3 regions of the Roseomonas sp. WA12 genome follow, and region 2 is predicted to be linked to each of the others. Evidence: predicted binding sites of a transcription regulator. Region 2 holds the regulator's gene; each other region holds the start of a gene.

The links. Region 2 encodes LexA, which represses DNA repair genes until DNA is damaged. Its sites were predicted from a motif close to TGTTCTANNTANGTTC; they were not measured.
Region 1: the regulator LexA is predicted to act here: its motif matches at 1,106-1,121, upstream of ACVBD7_RS18825 (ImuA family protein).
Region 3: the regulator LexA is predicted to act here: its motif matches at 1,080-1,095, upstream of ACVBD7_RS20670 (PA0069 family radical SAM protein).

Annotation. Positions count from the first base shown of each region.
Region 1 covers NZ_CM135108.1:3,976,424-3,978,681, reverse strand. The annotation lists gene ACVBD7_RS18830 (S1C family serine protease) at 22-999, opposite strand; gene ACVBD7_RS18825 (ImuA family protein) at 1,128-1,916, shown strand; gene ACVBD7_RS18820 (Y-family DNA polymerase) at 1,837-2,258, shown strand, end outside.
Region 2 covers NZ_CM135108.1:1,223,100-1,225,357, forward strand. The annotation lists gene ACVBD7_RS05885 (ComEC/Rec2 family competence protein) at 1-446, shown strand, start outside; gene lexA (transcriptional repressor LexA) at 531-1,277, opposite strand; gene ACVBD7_RS05895 (molybdopterin molybdotransferase MoeA) at 1,385-2,258, opposite strand, start outside.
Region 3 covers NZ_CM135108.1:4,359,052-4,361,309, forward strand. The annotation lists gene ACVBD7_RS20670 (PA0069 family radical SAM protein) at 1-1,013, opposite strand, end outside; gene ACVBD7_RS20675 (Tat pathway signal protein) at 1,161-1,808, opposite strand; gene ACVBD7_RS20680 (tetratricopeptide repeat protein) at 2,145-2,258, shown strand, end outside.

The DNA.
Region 1 (2,258 bases), 2.0 Mb from region 2:
GGTCAGGGAGGAGGCAACGCCTCACCCCTGGGGGCCCTTCTCGCAGCGGATGAGGAACACCGACCTTCCCGCAATCTCCCCCACCTCCACCGCGCCCAGCTCCGCGCCGCCATTCCCCGCCAGGCGCGGCGTGATGCCGGCCGCGCGTAGGAAGGCCACGGCGCGGTCCGCGCGCACGGCGAAGTTCACGTTCTGCGGGGGCACGCGGCCCGAGCCGCGCAGCACGGCGGTGTTGATGCCCACCAGCCGTCCCTGCATGTCCAGCAGCGGGCCGCCGGAGTTGCCAGGTTGCAGGGGCGCGCTGATCTGAATCTGGTTCTGGTCGTCGCGGATGCCCGCGAGGCCGCTCACCTCGCCGCGCGTCAGCTTCGGGTCGGAGGAGAGGACGGCGTTGAGTGGGAAGCCGTAGGTGACCACGCTCTCGCCGCGCCGGGGCAGCTCCTCGCGGAAGGACAGGGCAGGGGCGGAGAGGCTGGGGACCGAGAGGACAGCGAGATCGAGGTCGCGGTTGGTCTGCACGGGCGGCACGGCCTCGTAGCGGTAGCCGCTGGGGGCGCGCAGGGTGATGCGGGTGCAGCCGTCAACCACGTGCTGGTTCGTCATCACCCGGTTGGGTGCGACGAGGAAGCCGGTGCCGGAGGAGCCGCGTGGCGCGGCGCCCTGTTCCGGTGCGGCGGCCCCGACTGCCGAGGCCTCGACGATGACGGCGGGTGCGGCGCAGACATCATGGCCCTGCATCACCGCCTCCCGCCCGTCGGCCAGGCGCATGCGGATGTCGAGGCGGCAGGGCTGGTCGGCGCGGCGGCGAAAGCCCTTTTCCGCGCCGTTCGCCACGGGCTCGCGCAGGCGGTTGCGGCCGCGGGTGGAGCCTGGTTCGGCGGCGACCAGCGCCACCACCTCCTGCCCGGTGCGGTTCACCACGCGCCAGGCGCTGCCGCGTTCGGCGGCCAGGGCGGGGGTGATAAGGAGAAGGAGCAGGACGGGAAGGGCACGGCGCATCACGCGAGTGTGAGGCCCACCTAACGGGCTGAAAAGAGGGTTTTAGGGGGCAAGTTGGTTCCGGAGGCAGACGTAATAGGAAAAAAGGCGCTTCGTGCGAATCCAATGTTCTGTTTATGTTCCTGCAGATGCGAACCGGCTTAGCGCATCCTCCCCGTTCTTCAGCCCAGGCCCTGTCCGATCTGCGGGACCGTGTCTCCCAGTTGGGGGCCGAGGTTGCCCGCGCTGCCGGTCACCAGCCCTTCGGCCATCCGGAGCTGGATGCGGCCCTGCCCGGTGGCGGCTTGGCGCTCGGGGCGCTGCACGAGGTGGCCGACACCGGGCCGGATGTCGAGCACGGGGCGGCGGCGGCCCTGTTCGCCGCGGGGTGCCTCGCCCGCCGGCCGGGCGTCGTGCTGTGGGTGCTGGAACGGGCCGACCTGTTCGCCCCTGGCCTGGCCGCGGCCGGCCTGCCCCCGGCCCGCGTGCTTTATGCCGAGGCGGGGCGGGCCGCGACCGTCCTTCTCGTCATGGAGGAGGGGCTGCGGGAACCCGGCCTGGCGGGGGTGGTGGGGGAGGTTTCCGGCCGGCTGACCCTGACCGCCTCCCGCCGCCTGCAACTCGCGGCCGAGCGGAGCGGCGTGACCGCCTTCGTCCTCCGCCGCAGCCGCCGGCCGGACGACCCCGCCCTTCTCGAACCCTGCGCTGCCGTCACCCGATGGCGCGTCGCCGCCCTGCCCAGCGGGCCACCCCTGCCCGAGGCGCCGGATGTGCCGGGCCTGTCCCGCGCGCGATGGCGGCTGGAGCTGGTGCGGTGCCGGGGTGGCGAGGCGGGCGGTTGGATGGTGGAGGCGTGCGATGCGCAGGGTCGTCTCGGTGTGGTTTCCGATGCTGCCGACCGACAGGCTGCGCCGGTCCCCTGGCGCGCCACCGGCTGACGTGCCGCTCGTCACCCGTGCCCATGATGGCGGGCGGCAGGTGATCGCGGCCGCGGATCGCGCGGCGCTGGCCCTTGGCTTGCGGCCGGGCCTGCCGCTGGCCGAGGCGCGGGCGCGGCTGCCCGGCCTTGTGGTGCAGGATGCGGATCCGGTGGGGGATGCGGGCGCGCTGCGGGGCCTGGCGGGCTGGGCGCTGTGCTACGGGCCGCTTGCGGCGCCGGCGCCGCCGGACGGGCTGCTGCTGGATGTGACGGGGTCCGCCCATCTGCGCGGCGGCGAGGCGGCGCTGCTGGAGGATCTGCTGACGCGGTTGGGACGGCGGGGGCTGGAGGCGCGGGCAGC
Region 2 (2,258 bases):
AATCGTGGCTGCGAAGTTGGGGGGAGGACAACGCAACCGTCCTGCCGCGCGAGGGCGAGGTGCCGGGCGCGGCCTGTGGCGCGCTCTCCTGCCTACTTCGGCCGCGGGACACGGGTCCGGCTGCCATCCTGCTGCGCCAGCCACCGCGCGAGGCGCCGAGGCCGCGCCGCGGACCGGCTCCGCCACCTCCGCCGGTGCTGGCCGAGACGGGCTGCGGCCAGGCAGCGGTGATGATCTCGTTGGAACCGATCCGCGGCCGCTGCCGTGAGACGCCGCGGGTGGACCGCTTCTCGGTCTGGCGGGATGGGGCCCATGCGATCTGGCTCGCCCGCGACGGTGCCATCATCCTGTCGGACCGCGCGGCGCGGGGGGACCGGCCTTGGGTGCCGCCGGTTCCGACGCCGCGGGCCCAGGCGCAGTCAGAGCCACCCGCGGAGGTGGAATGAAAAAGGGCTGGAGGAAGAAATCCTCCAGCCCCGCATCCTTCTCCGAGTCCGCCGCTGACAGCCTAAACGGGCCCGCCCGGCAGACTAATGGTAGCGGCGGACCAAACCGATGAGGCGGCCCTGAACTTTCACCCGGTCGGGGCCGAAGATGCGCGTCTCGTAGCGGGGATTGGCAGCCTCCAGCGCGATGGAGTTACCGCGGCGGCGGAGCCGCTTCAGCGTCACCTCATTCTCGTCCACCAGCGCGACAACGATCGCGCCGTTATCAGCCACGTCGCCGCGCCGGATGATCACGGTGTCGCCGTCGAGGATGCCGGCGCCCTCCATCGAGTCTCCGGAGACCTCGAGCGCGTAGTGCTCGCCGCCGCCCAGCATCGTGACCGGAACCTCGACGCTCTCGCCGCTGTCGCGGAGCGCCTCGATCGGGAGGCCAGCGGCGATCCGGCCATAGAGCGGCAGCTGCACGGCAGTTGCATCGTTCGCCGTGCGCACGGCGCCGGGCAGGTTCTGGGCAAAGTTGCCGCGGATGACGTTGGGCGCGAAGGCCGGGGAGGCGGGCTGCGCAGCCATTGCCGGCTGCGCGCCGGAGGCCGCGAGCGCTGCACGGGGCGCCAGGCCTTCCGGCACGCGCAGCACTTCCAGGGCCCGGGCGCGATGTGCGCGGCGCTTGAGGAAGCCGCGCTCCTCCAATGCCGTGATCAGGCGGTGAATGCCCGACTTCGACCTAAGATTCAGCGCCTCCTTCATCTCCTCGAAAGAAGGAGAGAAGCCAGTGTCGCGCAGATGCTTGTCGATGAAGGTGAGCAGCTCGTGCTGCTTCCGGGTGAGCATGGTCCGGGCGTCTCCCTGGGCGCGAGTGGCAGGTCTTCTGCACGAACAAACGGGCAACCGACGCGGAAGTTCTATGAAAGTTCTTCCGCGTCGGTCAATGCCGCGCTTCACACGCCTAGAGAGGAAAACAATACAAACTGCACCGCGGAGCCCGCCGGGGCCGCCGGCGCATGGGGGGGGCGCACCACCAACCCGCACGCGCGGGCCAGGGTGGAGAGCATGGAGCTGTCCTGAACAGGGAAGGGCGTCGCGACGTGCGCCCCGTCCGAATCGATCGAAAGATCAGCACGCACATAGTCCTGACGGCGGTCATTCTCCGGCATGTCCTGCCCCAGCCGCGCCGTCACGGTTTCCATCGGCCCTGCCGGGAGGCCACTCAGACGGCGCAGGGCCGGAATCAGGAACACGACGGCACAAACCAGCGCCGAAACGGGATTCCCCGGAAGGCCCAGCATCGGCGTGCCGCGCAGGTCGCCCCAGATCAGCGGCTTGCCCGGCCGCATCGCGATCTTCCAGAAGTCGAGCGAGAAGCCCTGCGGGCCGAGTGCCGCCTGGACCAGATCGTGCTCCCCCACGCTCGCGCCGCCGGTGGTGACCAGCAGGTCACAGCGCCGGGCGTCGCTGGCGGCTGCAGCGATGGCGTCGCGGTCATCGCCCGCGATGGGGAGAACCAGCGGATCGCCGCCCGAGGCACGGACGAGCGCGGCCAGCGCATGGGCGTTGGACGAAACGATGCCGCCGGCCGGGATCGCCTCGCCCGGCAGAACGATCTCGTCCCCAGTGGCGAGGATCCCGATACGTGGGCGGCGATGGACCTGCAGCCAAGGATGGTTGGCCGCCGCGGCCAAGCCGATGTCGCGCGCGGTCAGCCGCTGACCGGCAGGAAGCAGCGTGTCGCCCGCCGTGAAGTCGAGCCCGGCACGGCGGATATGGCGGCCGAGGCGCGGTGCCTCGGTCGGGACGACATGGCCGTCCTCGGCC
Region 3 (2,258 bases), 1.7 Mb from region 2:
CGGCGGGCCAGCATGTCGGCATAGGGGCCGGTGCCGGTTTGGCGGATGCCGAACCGGGAGTCGTAGCTCTTGCCGCCGCGGGTTTCGCGGACGAGGGCGAGGACGCGGGCGGCGCGGTCCGGCATATGGGCGTTCAGCCAGTCCTCGAACATCTCGCGGATCTCGAGCGGCAGGCGCAGCAGGACGTAGCCGGCCGCACGGGCGCCATGGGCGTGGGCGGCTTCCAGCACCTTCTCCATCTCCGCGTCGGTGACGCCGGGGATGACGGGGGCCACCAGCACTCCGACGGGTATACCGGCGCGAGACAGCTCGTGCATGGCGGCGAGGCGGCGCAGCGGAGTGGCCGCGCGTGGCTCCATGATGCGGGCCAGGCGGGTGTCCAGCGTGGTGACGGAGATGCAGACCTGGACGAGGTTGCGCTGGGCCATGCGCGTCAGGATGTCGAGATCCCGCAGCACGCCGGCGGACTTGGTGACGATGGTGACGGGGTGGTTGTAGCGCTCCAGCACCTCCAGCACCTGGCGGGTCAGGCGCAGGGTGCGCTCGACGGGCTGGTAGGGATCCGTGTTGGAACCGAGGGCGATCGGGCGCGGCACGTAGCCGGGCTTGCTGATCTCCTTCTCCAGCAGGCTCGCCACCTCCGGCTTGAAGTGCAGGCGGGATTCGAAATCGAGGCCGGGGGAGAGGCCGATCCAGGCATGTGTCGGGCGGGCGTAGCAGTAGATGCAGCCGTGCTCGCAGCCCTTGTACGGGTTCACCGCGCGATCGAAGCCGAGATCGGGGCTGTCATTCCAGGCGAGAGCGGAGCGGGCGTTGTCGCGCGTCAGGGAGGTGGCGAGCGGGGGCAGGTCGGCCATGGCCTCGGCCAGGGTGCTCCAGCCGTCGTCGAACGGGTCCGCGCGGCGGCTCTCATACCGGTTGGCAGGGTTGGACACGGCACCGCGCCCGCGCCGGAGGCCGGGCAGGGTCGATCCACGGTTCAGCAGAGGGCTGCCCAGGCTGCCGTCCGGCATTATCGCCTCCGATCAAGTTCACCTTGTGTTCCAACAGATTTGGGCATTCGGACCCGGGTAGGTCAAGAACATTAAGAGAACGTAAGCGTGAAAAAAGGTGCCGCGCGGGTGTTCCGCGCGGCACCTATCAGGCCTGATGGCTGGGCCTCAGCGCCAGACGATGTCGGTGCGGTTGCAGGTCTCGACGCCGCGTCGCTCCATGGCGGCACCATTGCCGTAGACGACGCGGATGTCGGTCCCGCAGCCCCGTCCGCCCGGGAGATCCACCCAAAGGGACTGGCCGGGCGCCATGACGTTGCTGCCCAGGCGGTCATTGCCCCAACTGCTCTGTGAGGCCGGGGAGACATAGAGTTCCCGGATCGTCTGGCCGGAGCGGTTCACGAAATTGAAGGACGGATTGCCGCCGCGGGGAACGGCAACGGAGGCGCCCGGGCCGCCGCTGATCGAGGCACCCGGACCGCCGGCTACCGCGCCGCCGCCACCACTCCCGAAGGCAATCGTGCTGATATTGCAGGCGTTCAGCGCCATCCGCGTCTCCTCCCGCCCGCTGGCGTAACGGACGCGGACATCGAGCACGCAATCGCCGAAGCTGGGGGTGACGAAGACGCGGTTGCCGGAGGGGAGCACGCCGTTGCCCAGGATGTCCGGCCCCCATTCGGAGAGGCGGGAGGGCGAGACATTCGCGTTCTGGATCGTGTCGCCGGCGTTGTTGACCAGCCAGAAGCGGTTCTGCGCCACGGCAGGGCTGGCAGCCAAGCTGGCCAGAAGGGCCAGGGTGGCAATCAAGGCACGCATCAATCGGTTCCTCTCTCCCGGATTCGTTGCGGGAGGCAATCACACCCGCCCCGAAGCAGGAAGGGCGGCGCACCACAGAAATGCCACAGTTGAGCGCAGGGCAGGCAAAATCGCGTATGCGGCGCTGGCATCTCACGGGCAGGTGATCCTACGCTGCATCGCATGATGCCGTCCGAGGCCCCCCTCCGGTCCCCCACTCCGTCCGAGCCTCTGGCTCCCAGGCGCAGGGCGTGGTGCGGCGGGCGGGCCGCGCTTCTGGCGGCGGCGCTGCTTGCGGGCTGTGCCGCTGGTGAGGCCGGGATCGCCGGCTCAACCCCGGCGGATGAGCCGCAGCGCTTGGCCCAGGGAGGGCCTGCGCGCCCGGGGCAGGGGGTTGGCGCGTCGCGTCGCGCCTCTCCGTCCGCGGTTGCCAGCGCTCCGGTAATCGGGCCGGACGGCGCGTTCGGGCCC